Regions from separate parts of the Bacillus sp. CGMCC 1.16607 genome, predicted to be linked through region 1. Evidence: predicted binding sites of a transcription regulator. Region 1 holds the regulator's gene; the other holds the start of a gene.
The links. The regulator Rex, encoded in region 1, represses fermentation and respiration genes when NADH is low (regulators of the CRP and FNR family bind a similar motif). The targets are predictions, from matches to a motif close to TTGTGAAATATTTCACAA.
Positions count from the first base shown of each region.

Region 2: ACFSO7_RS22830 (AtpZ/AtpI family protein) is a predicted target of Rex. The motif match lies at 2,325-2,342, and genes of this name have one in related genera.

Region 1 is NZ_JBHUJX010000014.1:11,919-19,562, reverse strand. Features, by position in the region: gene tsaD (tRNA (adenosine(37)-N6)-threonylcarbamoyltransferase complex transferase subunit TsaD) at 1-746, shown strand, start outside; gene abc-f (ribosomal protection-like ABC-F family protein) at 1,342-3,267, opposite strand; gene moaC (cyclic pyranopterin monophosphate synthase MoaC) at 3,409-3,903, shown strand; gene ACFSO7_RS09505 (redox-sensing transcriptional repressor Rex) at 3,942-4,589, shown strand; gene ACFSO7_RS09500 (YdiK family protein) at 4,690-4,893, opposite strand; gene ACFSO7_RS09495 (CPBP family intramembrane glutamic endopeptidase) at 4,948-5,682, opposite strand; gene groES (co-chaperone GroES) at 6,000-6,287, shown strand; gene groL (chaperonin GroEL) at 6,348-7,644, shown strand, end outside.
Region 2 is NZ_JBHUJX010000036.1:75,892-83,535, reverse strand. Features, by position in the region: gene ACFSO7_RS22835 (S8 family serine peptidase) at 1-2,210, shown strand, start outside; gene ACFSO7_RS22830 (AtpZ/AtpI family protein) at 2,535-2,723, shown strand; gene ACFSO7_RS22825 (ATP synthase subunit I) at 2,730-3,104, shown strand; gene atpB (F0F1 ATP synthase subunit A) at 3,127-3,837, shown strand; gene atpE (F0F1 ATP synthase subunit C) at 3,902-4,114, shown strand; gene atpF (F0F1 ATP synthase subunit B) at 4,291-4,818, shown strand; gene ACFSO7_RS22805 (F0F1 ATP synthase subunit delta) at 4,815-5,351, shown strand; gene atpA (F0F1 ATP synthase subunit alpha) at 5,376-6,884, shown strand; gene atpG (ATP synthase F1 subunit gamma) at 7,050-7,644, shown strand, end outside.

The DNA.
Region 1 (7,644 bases):
TAATTGGAGTAAATGCGGCAAAAGCATTAGCATTTGCACATAATATTCCTCTAGTAGCTGTTCATCACATCGCAGGACATATTTATGCGAATCAGCTTGTAAAGGAAATGAACTTTCCGTTATTATCACTTGTTGTATCAGGTGGACATACGGAACTAGTATACATGAAGGAACATGGTCATTTTCAGGTAATTGGGGAAACGAGAGATGATGCTGCTGGTGAAGCATATGACAAAGTGGCACGTACATTGAATTTACCTTACCCTGGTGGGCCGCATATTGATCGCTTAGCCCATGAAGGGAAACCTTCGATTGATTTGCCTAGAGCTTGGTTAGAGGAAGGCTCGTATGATTTTAGTTTTAGTGGATTAAAATCTGCGGTAATCAATACAGTCCATAATTTAACGCAACGCGGTGAGACCATTTTACCAGAAAATTTAGCCGCGAGTTTTCAACAGAGTGTGATTGATGTATTGGTAACAAAGACCGTAAGAGCTACAAAGGAATATCAAGTGAAACAAGTGCTGCTTGCAGGTGGTGTGGCTGCAAATAAAGGATTGCGTACAGCCCTAAGTGAAGCATTTAAGAATTTTGAAGATGTTGAGCTAATTTTTCCTCCTTTATCCCTGTGTACGGATAATGCAGCGATGATTGCAGCCGCGGGCACAGTACTATTTGAAAAGGGCCAAAGAGCAGATATGGCTTTAAATGCAAATCCAGGATTAGATTTAGAAATCCACAATTAATCATAGATAAAAATCCTCTTTTTTCATAAAGGAGGATTTTTTTGTGGATATCTGAAGGTTTTGTTCACAACTTTGTGGATAATGTGGAAAAAACGTATTATTTTTGTGGATAATGTGCATAAGTCTGTTGATAGCCTTAGGAATAAACGTTCAATTGTGCATAGTATTGTGGATTAGTTTCTAAATACTATTGTATAAATAATATATTTCTATGACATTTGTCCTTATAAAGGGAATATATGATAAAAAAGAAGAAGCACATTAGCACGTGCTTCTTCTTCTTATCATATTAGGGAGTATAACTATTTGGACTTTTAAAGTTGTCCAGCTCCAGCGCCCAGCGACTAGTATACTGTCCCTCTCCTCCTTATGATAAGTCAACATCGAATCGCTATCGCTCTTCGTGTTTCCTTTATCTCATGCATCAAAAAGTGAGGCGACTGACCAGCCCTGACAAGCATAAGACGGTCCAGACAAGAAGGTTGCCTTTTACCTTCTTGTCAGGAGTGGCTTATGACCTCGAGGGGCTAGGAGCCGCAGCTAGATTGCGGAGCGAACCAGTCCATACGTCACTTATCGGGCGCTTACGCTTTTCTTAATCAGCAAGCTCCGCCCATTCTTCCATTAGGCTTTCTAGCTCTACTTTTGCTTGTTCATTTTTCATATTAATTTCGAGCACTTTTTCATGGTGTTGAAATACTTCTGGATCACATAATTGCTGCTCATATTGTTCAATTTCTTCTTCAAGCTGTGAGATTCTTGATTCGATTTCTTCTAATTTTCGCTTTCGTTGACGCTCAAGTTTTTTTGCCTCTTTATCTTGATGGAAAGTATTTTTATCGGCTTTATCGACTGCACCAATGGAAGCTGATTTCTCTTTTTGTTCAAGTGCTTTTAATTCAATAATTTCTTCTTTCTTTTCAACAAAATAATCATAATCCCCTAAAAATTCCTTACATCCCTGCTCACTTAGTTCAATCACTTTCGTGGCGATTCGGTTGATGAAGTAACGGTCGTGAGAGACAAAGAGAATTGTTCCAGGATAATCAATGAGTGCATTCTCTAATACTTCCTTACTATCCAAATCTAAATGGTTGGTAGGCTCATCGAGGATAAGGAAATTCGATTTTTGCATCATTAGTTTCGCCAAGGCTAATCTTGCTTTTTCTCCCCCTGAAAGTGTGGAGACAATTTTAAGAACATCTTCACCAGAAAATAAGAAATTCCCTAAAATAGTGCGGATCTCTTTTTCAGGTTTTAATGGATAGTCATCCCATAATTCATTTAACACTCTCTTATTTGAGGAGAGCTCTGCCTGCTCCTGGTCGTAGTAGCCAATGGTTACATTTGAACCAAGTCGTATTCCCCCTGAGAGAGGAGGGAGTTTTTCGATAAGTGTCTTTAATAAGGTTGATTTTCCAATCCCGTTTGGTCCCACTAAAGCTACACTTTCCCCACGTGTTAATCGAAAGCTCAGATCTTTGGAGATAGCTTCCTGCTTGTAGCCAATGTCCAATTGATCTAAATTGAGAACTTCATTGCCACTTTGTCTTTCGATCTCAAAGCGGAAGGAAGCAGATTTTTCATCCCCTAATGGACGGTCCAATCGGTCCATCTTTTCAAGCTTTTTCCTGCGCGACTGCGCACGTTTTGTTGTCGTTGCTCGCGCCAAATTTCGCTGAATAAAATCCTCCAGCTTAGCAATTTCGTCTTGCTGCCTTTCAAAAAGCTTCAGATCCCGTTCATACTGTTCTGCTTTTTGGTCGAGATACGTACTATAATTACCAAGGAATTTTTGAATAAGGTTACGTGACATTTCATAAACCTGTGTAACGACCTTATCTAAGAAATAACGGTCATGCGAAACAATTAAGATCGCGCCATTATAGGTTTGTAAATATTGTTCAAGCCAGGAAAGAGTTTCGATGTCTAAATGGTTCGTAGGCTCGTCCAAAATTAAGATATCAGGTTTTGTTAAAAGAAGCTTACCTAAAGCGAGCCGTGTCTTTTGTCCGCCACTTAAAGTGGCAATTTTCGTAGAATAATCAAAGGATTGGAAATTCAACCCGTGAAGCACAGAACGAATGTCAGCTTCATATTGATATCCACCTGAATCCTTAAATGTAATTTGTAGGACGTCATAATCTTTCAAAACGCGCTCGTATAAAGCCGGATCCTCCAAAACAGTTGGATCGGACATTTTTTCCTCAAGTAGACGTAATTCTCTTTCCATCTGCTGTAATGGCTTGAAAACAGTCAGCATCTCTTCCCAGATGGATAAAGCAGACTCAAGACCTGTATTTTGGGCAAGATAACCGATGGTCACATCTTTCGGTTTAATGATTTCGCCTGAATCAAAGCTCATTTGACCAGAGATAATCTTTAATAGAGTTGATTTACCTGCACCATTACGGCCAACAAGGGCAATACGATCACGGGTTTGAATTTCAAGCTTTATATTCGATAAAATGGTTTCAGCACCAAAATGTTTAAATAGCTGATTAACTTGTAATAAAATCATCAATTTTCACCTCAATTACTTAAGATAAGTGTATCGTAATCTACACATATCGGCAATAATGTTGAATATGTGAAGGGGTATACAAACATCACACACAGATGTAAAAAAATAGTGTATGATTAGGTTGGGAGGAGTATTTACATGGCAGAGCTTACACATTTTAACGAAAGCGGCAGAGCAAAAATGGTGGATGTGAGTGATAAACCCGAAACAGTTAGAACCGCTATTGCTCAGTCAAGTATTCGACTAAATCAAGAAATATATGAAAAAATCACAAATCAAACGATGAAAAAAGGTGATGTTCTGGCTGTCGCTCAAGTTGCGGCTGTGATGGCATGTAAAAAAACGTGGGAAATAATTCCGATGTGTCATCCGATCCCTCTTACTGGGATAGACTTATCCTTTTCATGGGAAAAAATAGAGACTGATTATCTCTTACATATATATTCCACTGTGAAAACAAAAGGAAACACGGGTGTAGAAATGGAAGCACTAACAGCAGCATCCGTATGTGCATTGACTGTTTATGATATGTGCAAGGCGATAGATAAAGGAATGGTCATTGGGCCAACCTTTCTTGTAGAAAAAACAGGTGGAAAAAATGGTGATTTTAAAAGAGTGAATGATGTAAAATAGATAAGCAAAATTTGATGAGGTAGGGGATGGGATGGTACATGAGTAATGAGCAGATGAAAATACCGCAAGCAACGGCAAAGCGGCTGCCGTTATATTATCGATTTTTAAAAAATTTACATTCCTCTGGGAAGCAGAGGGTTTCATCGGCTGAATTAAGTGAAGCGGTGAAAGTAGATTCCGCTACAATTCGTAGAGACTTTTCCTATTTTGGGGCGTTAGGGAAAAAAGGCTATGGCTATAATGTTAATTATTTATTATCGTTCTTTCGCAAAACACTAGACCAAGATGAGCTAACAAAGGTTGCTTTAATTGGAGTGGGGAATTTAGGAACGGCCTTTTTAAATTATAATTTTTTGAAAAATAATAACACAAAGATCGAAGTTGCTTTTGATGTAGATGAAGGGAAGGTAGGTACCTTCATTGGTGATGTGAAAGTTCTCCACATGGATGATCTTGAGGAAAAATTAGTGGAATTGGGGGTCCAGGTAGCGATTCTGACTGTTCCTGCACCCGTTGCTCAAACGATCACGGATAAGCTAATAAGAGCAAATGTGAAAGGAATCTTGAATTTCACCCCTGCACGTCTAGCTGTTCCAAGTTCGATTCGTGTTCATCATATTGATTTAGCGGTCGAGTTACAAAGTTTGATTTACTTTTTAAAACATTACTCGAGTGAAGAGGAATAAAAAACTCGGAGGTTCTTTCGCATTATCGACACTAATACATCCTGTACGTTGGGTTTAGAACGCTTGCGCTAGACATTAAAAAATGAGTCCATTTTCGGACTCATTTTTTTGGTCGAGCTTTTTTTAGTTTAAAATGAAAGGCGATCATTTTAAGACCTGAACCTAGATCAAAGGTGGCTAAAATGACTAATAGATAAGAAAAGAAATCCCAACCGCCTTCTCGAACGTTTTGTATGGCGAAATAAGTAAATAAAGCTGCTAGCAAAAGATAGAGGATGCCAGATCCTAATGGTGATTGTCTCATTTGTCCCTCCAAAAAAATAGAACTTCAAAAAGTGGAGTTCTTGTATTAGGTTGTTTACATAAAAAGTGAGATGAATCCTTGAATTTTTTCAGCATCACGCATCATTTTCTCAATGTCTTCTTTAAAAATGGACTGAATAAGTACGACAAATGTATTCATCGAGACATGAGCAAATATCGGAACCCAGATTCGCTTTGTTTTTACATAAAGAAAAGCGAAGGTGAACCCCATAGCCGAATAAAGCAATACATGTTCCGGCTCCATATGAGCGAGTGCAAAAATAACCGAACTGATTAACCCAGAGAGGAAAAAATTAAATCGCTTGTATAGAGACCCGAATAGAATTTTTCGAAACACGATTTCCTCTAATACAGGGCCTAAAATGGAACTGACAATGATGACAAATGGGAATAGATTAATGATTTCCATAATTTCTTTTGTATTTTCTGACCCCGGCTCAATTCCGAGCAAATTTTCGATATTCGCAGCAATGGTTTGAGAAATTAAGGCTAAAAAAATACCGATAATTGCCCATAATAAGGAAATTCCAAAAGGAAGCGAATTTCGTTCCAGTCGGTCTTGCTTCATTTCTTTTTGCAAAATGAAGAGAATGATGATCGTTGTAATAGTAAAACTAAATAGCAGCCAGTAGGACACAGAGGCGACCGCCCAACTTTCAGGATTCTTTCCTAATATTTCTCCTAGAATAGTAAGAAGCGGAATCCCGATAAAGCTTGAGAACTGCATTCCAATATAAACAATGAGAATGATCCAATATTCTTTCTTCAACAGTTTGTTCTCCTTTAAAAATACTTCTATATATACATTCTACTCATAAAACATGGTTTGTATCAATTAGAACCACTCAGGGATATCGAATCTAATGGAATATTTGATAGGTAAGAAACTTATACTAATAGAGTTGTGCAAACTTGCCATTGGACAAAATACTTGTCTAAAAAAGTCGACATTTAACTAGAAAAAATTTATGCATGATACTTGCAAATCAATAGAAGATTCTTTAATATATAAAATGTGTTAGCACTCAAGTGATGAGAGTGCTAATAAATAAGAAAATTACATATCATTTGAGGAGGTTGTTTTAATTGTTAAAGCCACTAGGAGATCGCATTGTCATCGAGCTTGTTGAATCAGAAGAAAAAACTGCAAGCGGTATTCTTTTACCAGATTCTGCGAAAGAGAAGCCTCAAGAAGCAAAGGTTGTTGCTGTAGGTACTGGCCGTGTGCTTGATAATGGAGAACGTGTAGCATTAGAAGTTTCTACAGGTGACCGCATTATCTTCTCAAAATATGCAGGTACAGAAGTGAAATATCAAGGTACTGAATACTTGATCATTCGTGAAAACGACATTCTTGCTGTTGTTGGTGAGTAATTGCCAGCTTAGCTACGCTATATAAAACGACGAAAAAAACTTTTTGGGAGGTAATTTACAATGGCTAAAGAGATTAAATTTAGTGAAGAAGCACGTCGCGCAATGCTACGCGGGGTGGATACTCTTGCAGATACAGTAAAAGTAACTTTAGGACCTAAAGGACGTAACGTCGTTCTTGAAAAGAAATACGGTTCACCATTAATTACAAATGACGGTGTAACGATTGCTAAAGAAATCGAATTAGAAGATGCATTCGAAAACATGGGTGCAAAATTAGTTGCTGAAGTAGCTAGCAAAACAAATGACGTTGCTGGTGACGGAACAACTACTGCAACTGTTTTAGCTCAAGCGATGATTCGTGAAGGCTTGAAAAACGTTACTGCTGGTGCAAACCCAATGGGTATCCGTAAAGGAATGGAAAAAGCAGTTGCAACAGCTGTTGAAGAATTAAGAGCGATTTCTAAACCAATCGAAACAAAAACTTCTATTGCTCAAGTTGCAGCTATTTCTGCGGCTGACGATGAAGTAGGTCAATTAATTGCTGAAGCAATGGAGCGCGTTGGTAACGATGGTGTTATCACTATCGAAGAATCTAAAGGCTTCACAACTGAACTTGATGTTGTTGAAGGTATGCAATTTGACCGTGGATATGTATCAGCTTACATGGTATCTAACACAGAAAAAATGGAAGCTGTTTTAGACAATCCATACATCTTAATCACTGACAAAAAGATCGCTAGCATCCAAGAAATTTTACCAGTGCTTGAGCAAGTTGTTCAACAAGGTAAACCATTATTATTGGTTGCTGAAGATATCGAAGGTGAAGCATTATCTACATTAGTAGTAAACAAGCTTCGTGGAACATTCAATGCAGTAGCAGTTAAAGCTCCTGGATTCGGTGACCGTCGTAAAGCAATGCTTGAAGATATCGCTGCATTAACTGGCGGTGAAGTCATCACTGAAGAGTTAGGCCGTGACCTTAAATCTGCAACACTTGCTTCTTTAGGTCGTGCATCTAAAGTAGTTGTAACAAAAGAAAACACAACAATCGTTGAAGGTGCTGGCGAGCCTGCAAGCATTTCAGCTCGTGTAAACCAAATCCGTGTTCAATTAGAAGAAACAACTTCTGAATTCGACCGTGAAAAATTACAAGAGCGCCTTGCTAAATTAGCTGGTGGAGTAGCAGTAATCAAAGTTGGTGCTGCAACTGAAACAGAATTAAAAGAGCGCAAACTACGCATTGAAGATGCTTTAAACTCTACTCGCGCTGCAGTAGAAGAAGGTATCGTATCTGGTGGTGGTGTTGCCCTTCTAAACGTATACAGCAAAGTGGCTGAATTACAAGCAGAAGGCGATG
Region 2 (7,644 bases), on a different contig from region 1:
TTATGATGTTATTTTTCCAAAATGGAGTTTCAAGCAAGCAGCCACTTCGCCATCCACCGTTACCGACCGAATCACCTCATGAGGAAAAAGTAGCCATCATTTTATTGAAAAATCAAATCCCAAAGCAAGAAATAATCAATAAATTAAAGCTTTATCGAGGTTTAAAGCTAAGGTATATTTTCAGCGAAGTATTGAAGGGTTTTTCGGTAAAAGGGCCAACGGAACAAATCGAAAAACTTCGCAGGCAAACCGAAGTTCTCGACATTTCCCCCATCCAAACCTATAAAGTCGAGAGTACAGAAAGCATCAAACTGATTGGTGGGGAAAGAATTAGAGGATATTATGATCAACACAATAACCGCTTAACTGGAAAAGGAGTAACCGTGGGTGTGATAGATACAGGGGTCGATTATTCACATCCCGACTTAAGGCGGAATTATGGAGGAGGCCACGATTTAGTTGACGGTGACAAGGATCCGATGGAAACAACATCCGCGCAAGGGGAACCTACCCTACATGGAACCCATGTCGCAGGAGTCATTGCTGCCAATGGAAAAATGAAGGGGGTCGCTCCGGAGGCGAAAATTATTGCCTACCGTGCGCTTGGTCCTGGAGGGAGCGGGACGACAGAGCAAGTATTGGCTGCCATTGAACAAGCAGTGAAGGATAAAGTGGATATTGTGAATTTATCGCTCGGCAACAATGTAAATGGGCCCGATTTACCGATTAGCCTTGCTCTAAATAAATTGACAGAAAAGGGAATCGTTGCTGTCACATCATCGGGGAATTCAGGTCCGAATAAATGGACTGTCGGTTCACCTGGAACAGCAGCGAAAGCAATATCGGTAGGAGCATCTACGCCGATTCTAAAAGTACCTTATATATTAATAGAAGGAACTAGGGGAAAAATCAAATTGGAACCTATGATTGGTGGAGATAAATGGATAAAAGACCGTTCTCAAGAAATGGCTTTGGGCGGAATTGGACTTAAAGTTCAACTTAAGAATGTAAAAGGCAAAATAGTCCTCATCAAGAGAGGGAAAATAACCTTTACCGAAAAAGCGATAAATGCGGTTCGTGCTGGAGCAGCTGGAGTCATTATTTATAACAACACAAGTGGGGACTTTATCGGAAACTTACAAGTTGATGTTGGAATCCCTGTCGCTTCCATCTCGAAAAAGGCTGGAAATCAAATTGAGCAGCAAATCAAAAGAGGACAACATCATATGAAAATCATTGAAGAAGAGGAGCAGGATGTGCTGGCAGCCTTTAGTTCAAGGGGGCCTGTCACAAGAACATGGGAAATTAAACCGGATGTATTAGCACCTGGGGTAGCTATTCACAGTACCGTTCCAGGTGGCTATTTGTCGCTACAAGGCACAAGTATGGCCGCCCCACATGTTGCTGGAGCGTGTGCACTCATTAAGCAAGCCCATCCAGATTGGTCACCCGAACAAATAAAGGCAGCATTAATGAATTCAGCCCTACCTTTGGAAAAATCGACAAACGAGTGGTATCGGACATTTGAACAAGGGGCAGGTCGAATCCAAATTGAAGAAGCCATCAATTCTGAATCAATTATTTCTCCAGGATCACTACAATTTGGGAAGTTTCAAGTAAATGACCAACATCACAGTCACCGGTCAAGATTAAAAATAGAAAACGTCAGTCAAAAAACGGTTTTCTATTCCTTTGACGTTCCAAAAAAAATACAAGGAATGACTTGGCACTTACCAATGTCTTTTTCCCTCCAACCCGGAGAGAAACGGAGTGTAGATATTCAGTTAGAAGTGGACCCAACCAATTTTAAGGAGAAAATTCAAGACGGTTACCTGAAAGTGAATGCCAATTCTAAAAAAATCTCTCTCCCCTTCATCTATGTTTTAGAGGAGCCTGATTATCCGAGAGTGATGGGATTTGAAATTGGGGCAGGTGACAAAGAAAATACGCTACGTTATCAAGTGTATTTACCAGGTGGAGCTGAAGAATTCGGTATTGCTTTATTTGATCCAGAGGATTACCGATTTATTAGTTATCTAGATTGGGACAGGAATGTAAAAAAAGGTATGCTGGAAAAAGAATTGTCACTAAATCAAGCACCGAAGCAAGGGGTGTATTTAGCAAAAGTATTTGCCAAAAAGTCTAACAAAGAAGATATGGTGGAAACGATGATCGAAATTGGGAGTGGATCGAAGGAATTGACAAGGTGAAGGATGCAACAAATTTGAGATATCCAAAGTTAGAATAGAACAATTAGTAAATAAGAATAAATAGAAATTGATCAAAATAGCAAAATAGAACATGGGAAATTTTCTGATAAATGATTGTGAACTTTTTCACTGTAAATGGATTGACATTGACAAGACCCTATTGTATGCTTACTTAGGGCGTAAAATGTTAGGGTTTTCATAACCTGTGGAACTATATTTCCCACGTTTCCACAATCATTTTTAATACCTCAGGAGCCCATTTCTCATTCTCAATGCAAGGGTGTGTGAACTTTGAGTCAACATGGTCGCCGCCCGTATAAAGCGATGGCATTAATGTCCGCAATCCTATCTCAGTTAGTTGGGTCTATTCTGATTGGCATTTTTGCTGGCAGATGGTGTGACCGACTCTTCGAAACCGGACCTCTATTTTTAATAATCGGTTTACTGATTGGATTGGCAGCAGGTGTATACGCTATGCTTCGCTTAGTCCAACACTTCTTTTCAGGAGAATAACCTACCATGCCAGAAATTAAGGTCATGTATACCCGTCAGCGCAAATACATATTTTTTCTATTATCCATCTATGTTTTAGGCTGGGGTTTTACTGAATACAAAACTATCTTTTTAGGGCTTATTTTTGGAACAAGCCTAAGCCTGTTTAATTTGTGGCTCATGGTTAGAAAAACGGAAAGCTTCGGGAAAGCTGTTTCACAAGGGAAAAAGGTTCGTTCGCTCGGTTCATTTTCACGAATGGCAACCGCAGCTTTTGCTGTCATCGTTGCCCTGAAATACCCGGACAACTTTCATCTCATTAGTATGGTTTTGGGATTAATGACATCCTATATAGTCATTATGATAGATTTTTTTCTGCAGTCTTTTTATAAACGTAAATAGCGGGGAAGAGAGGTGAAAACTGATGCATCATGAAGCTCCATTACGTGAGTTTATGGGCTTAACCTTTAACTTAGCAAACGTGATGATGATTACAATCGCTAGTGTCATTGTTTTTATCATAGCGGTATTATCCACTCGTAGGTTAGCAATGAAACCAACAGGGATACAAAATTTCTTTGAATGGGTCATGGACTTCGTCAAAGGAATCGTTAATAGCACGATGGATTGGAAAACAGGTGGAAGATTCCATATTCTAGGGATCACTTTACTGATGTATATTTTTGTATCAAATATGCTAGGTCTACCATTTTCAATAACAGTTGGACACGAGTTATGGTGGAAATCACCAACCGCTGATCCAGCCATCACATTAACATTAGCCGTAATGGTTGTGGGTTTATCGCATTTCTATGCGATCAAGCTCAAGGGAGCAAAAGAATATGGTAAGGATTTCTTCCGACCTATGTGGTTTATGTTCCCGCTGAAAATTATCGAGGAGTTTGCCAATACGTTAACGTTAGGTCTCCGTCTTTACGGTAATATTTTCGCAGGTGAGATTCTTTTAGGATTGCTAGCAGGAAGTCTTGCTACAGGTGTTGGCGGACATTTAGCCGCAGCACTACCAATGTTAGTATGGCAAGGATTCTCAATCTTTGTTGGCGCCATCCAAGCATTTATTTTTACAATGTTAACAATGGTTTATTTGGCACATAAAGTGAGCCAGGACCATTAATATAAACTCGTTCATTTATTGAACAAAAATATACTTTTCATACATTTTAAGGAGGAAACAAAAAATGGGTCTATTAGCAGCAGCAATTGCAATCGGTTTAGCGGCACTAGGTGCAGGTATCGGTAACGGTCTTATCGTTTCTAAAACAGTTGAAGGTATGGCTCGCCAACCAGAAGCTCGTGGTATGCTTCAAACTACAATGTTCATCGGGGTTGCGTTAGTTGAGGCGATTCCTATCATCGCGGTTGTTATCGCGTTCATGGTACAAGGTCAATAATTTATAAAAAAATGTTCAAAAATGGCGGAGATCATTCCGAGGAAAAGCGGTCTTGCGTTTTTCCCATGAGAACCTTCGCCATTCCTTTATGTCCACAAACTTGAAAATAATCAGATTGATATATTCACCCTGTTTTTAAAAAGGGTAAGACTCTTGAAGGGAGTGAACCTGTGGTGATGACAAGTCATTTTGTTTTAGGTGCAGCAGAAGCTGGCCTAGGTAAAATAAACGGTGGAGACATTGTGTTCCAGCTCGTTATGTTCATTATCTTGTTAGTACTGCTTAGAATATTCGCATGGGGTCCTTTAATGGGCATCATGAAACAGCGTGAAGAGCATATTGCTGGCGAAATCAATGCGGCTGAACAAAGCCGTAAAGAAACAAGCAAGCTTTTAGAAGAACAACGTGAACTTTTAAAGCAAGCTCGTCAAGAAGCGCATGAATTAATTGAAAACGCGAAAAAACAAGGCGATGTTCAACGTGAAGAAATCATCGTGGCTGCACGTGCAGAATCAGAGCGTGTGAAAGAAGCAGCGAAACGTGAAATCGAACAACAAAAAGAACAAGCAGTCGCAGCTATTCGCGACCAAGTTGCAAGCCTTTCTGTATTAATTGCTTCTAAAGTAATTGAGAAAGAACTAAGTGCAGCTGACCAAGAAAAATTAATTAATGAATATATCCAAGAGGCAGGAGAAGGGCGATGAGCAATTCTACGGTAGCAAAGCGCTATGCGTTGGCTCTTTTCCAGTTATCGAAGGAAAATAATCTTCTAGATCAAATGGAAGAAGAACTTCGTGTAGTTAAAGAAGTTTTAACTCATTCTAGTGATCTAACTGCCGTATTAAAATCTCCTAAAGTATCAATTGCAAAGAAGAAAGAGATTATTAAAGAATCTTTTTCTCAAGTGAATTCATTTGTATTGAATACTTTAATGATCTTAATTGATCGCCATCGCGAAGATCAAATCGCGGATGTAGTTAATTATTTTGTGGAGTTATCGAATGAAGAGCGTGGTATTGCAGAAGCAACTGTGTACAGCATTCGTCCGTTAACAGAAGCAGAACAAGAAGGTTTATCCGCAACATTTGCAGCGAAGGTTGGTAAAAAATCACTACGCATTGAAAACATTGTTGATTCTGAATTACTTGGTGGCATAAAGCTACGAATTGGGAATCGCATTTTTGACGGTAGCTTACGTGGTAAGCTAGAACGTTTAGAACGTAAATTGTTAGGATAGATTTCGAAGATAGGGGTGAAACTCATGAGCATCAAAGCTGAAGAAATTAGTGCGCTGATTAAAAAGCAAATTGAAAACTATCAGTCGGAAATTCAAGTGAGTGATGTAGGTACGGTTATCCAAGTTGGGGACGGTATCGCTCGTGCTCATGGCCTCGACAATGTCATGGCTGGAGAACTTGTTGAATTTTCAAATGGCGTTATGGGTATGGCACAAAACCTTGAAGAAAATAACGTCGGTATTATTATCCTTGGTCCTTTCACAGATATTAAAGAAGGTGACGAAGTTCGTCGTACAGGTCGTATCATGGAGGTTCCAGTTGGTGACGAGTTAATCGGACGTGTTGTGAACCCTCTAGGACAACCAGTTGATGGCTTAGGCCCAATCAACACAACGAAAACTAGACCAATCGAAGCTCTTGCACCTGGTGTAATGGCTCGTAAATCTGTTCATGAACCACTTCAAACTGGTATTAAAGCGATTGACGCTTTAGTTCCGATCGGACGTGGACAACGTGAGTTAATTATCGGTGACCGTCAAACAGGTAAAACATCTGTTGCGATCGATACGATTCTTAACCAAAGAGACCAAAACATGGTATGTATTTATGTTGCCATCGGTCAAAAAGAATCAACTGTTCGTAACGCAGTAGAAATGTTACGTAAGCATGGTGCATTAGATTACACAATCGTTGTAACAGCATCTGCTTCTCAACCAGCTCCAATGTTATTCTTAGCACCTTATGCTGGGGTAACAATGGGTGAAGAATTCATGTACAATGGCCGTCACGTGCTTGTCGTATATGATGATTTATCCAAACAAGCTGCGGCTTACCGTGAGCTTTCACTATTATTACGTCGTCCTCCAGGTCGTGAAGCATATCCAGGGGATGTATTCTACTTACACAGCCGTTTGTTAGAGCGTGCCGCTAAGATTAACGATACTTTAGGTGCTGGTTCAATCACTGCACTTCCATTTATCGAAACTCAAGCTGGTGACGTTTCTGCTTACATTCCAACAAACGTTATTTCCATCACAGATGGACAAATTTTCTTACAATCAGATTTATTCTTCTCCGGTGTACGTCCGGCTATCAACGCTGGTTTATCCGTATCCCGTGTAGGTGGATCTGCACAGATTAAAGCGATGAAAAAGGTAGCAGGTACACTGCGTCTAGATCTAGCTTCTTTCCGTGAATTGGAATCATTTGCTCAATTCGGATCTGACCTTGATAAAGCAACTCAAGCAAAACTTAACCGTGGAGCTCGTACAGTTGAAGTATTAAAACAAGATCTAAATAAGCCATTAAAAGTTGAGAAGCAAGTAGCGATACTTTATGCATTAACACGCGGCTTCTTAGATGATGTTCCAGTTCAAGATATTCGTCGTTTCGAAGCTGAATTCTTAACATGGTTAGACCACAACCAAAAAGCGTTGTTAGACCATATTGTGAATACAAAAGATCTTCCATCTGATGAAGATATGGCTGCTGCGATTAACGCGTTTAAAAAGACGTTCGTAGTATCTGAGTAATTATGAAAAGCGGAGGCGGCTTGCTCAGCCCCGACAAGCAAAAGACGAGCCGGCATGAAGGTTGTTCTTTACCTTCTTGACGGATTGGCTTTTGACCTCGAGGGGCTAGCCGCCGGAGCTAGACAATATGGGGCTAATAAACTTGAGTAAGGGTGGTGAGAACTTATGGCATCATTACGCGATATAAAATCACGGATTGTTTCCACAAAAAAGACAAGCCAAATTACTAAAGCGATGGAAATGGTATACTCAGCAAAGTGGAGTCGTGCAGTTACGAATGCGAAATCATTCGTCCCTTACATGGACAAAATTCAAGAGGTTACTTCTTCTATAGCTATTGGTAGTAAGGATGTATCTCATCCAATGCTTGTTACTCGTCCTGTGAAGAAAACAGGTTATATAGTAATCACATCGGATCGTGGTTTATGCGGTGGTTACAACAGTAACGTATTACGCCAAGTTTACCAAACGATACAAAAACGTCATAAATCAAATGATGAGTTTGCAGTTATTGCTATCGGACGTATGGCTCGTGACTTTTTCACAAAACGTGGAATGTCCGTTGTCCTTGAAACAGTCGGTGTAGCTGATCTTCCAAGCTTTACTGATATTAAGGATATTGCCAGCAAAACCGTTGGTATGTTTGCAGATGGAACCATTGATGAATTATATATGTACTACAGTCATTACGTCAGTGCGATTCAACAAGATGTAACAGATAAGAAAGTTTTACCGCTTACGGATATTGCTTCTTCATCTA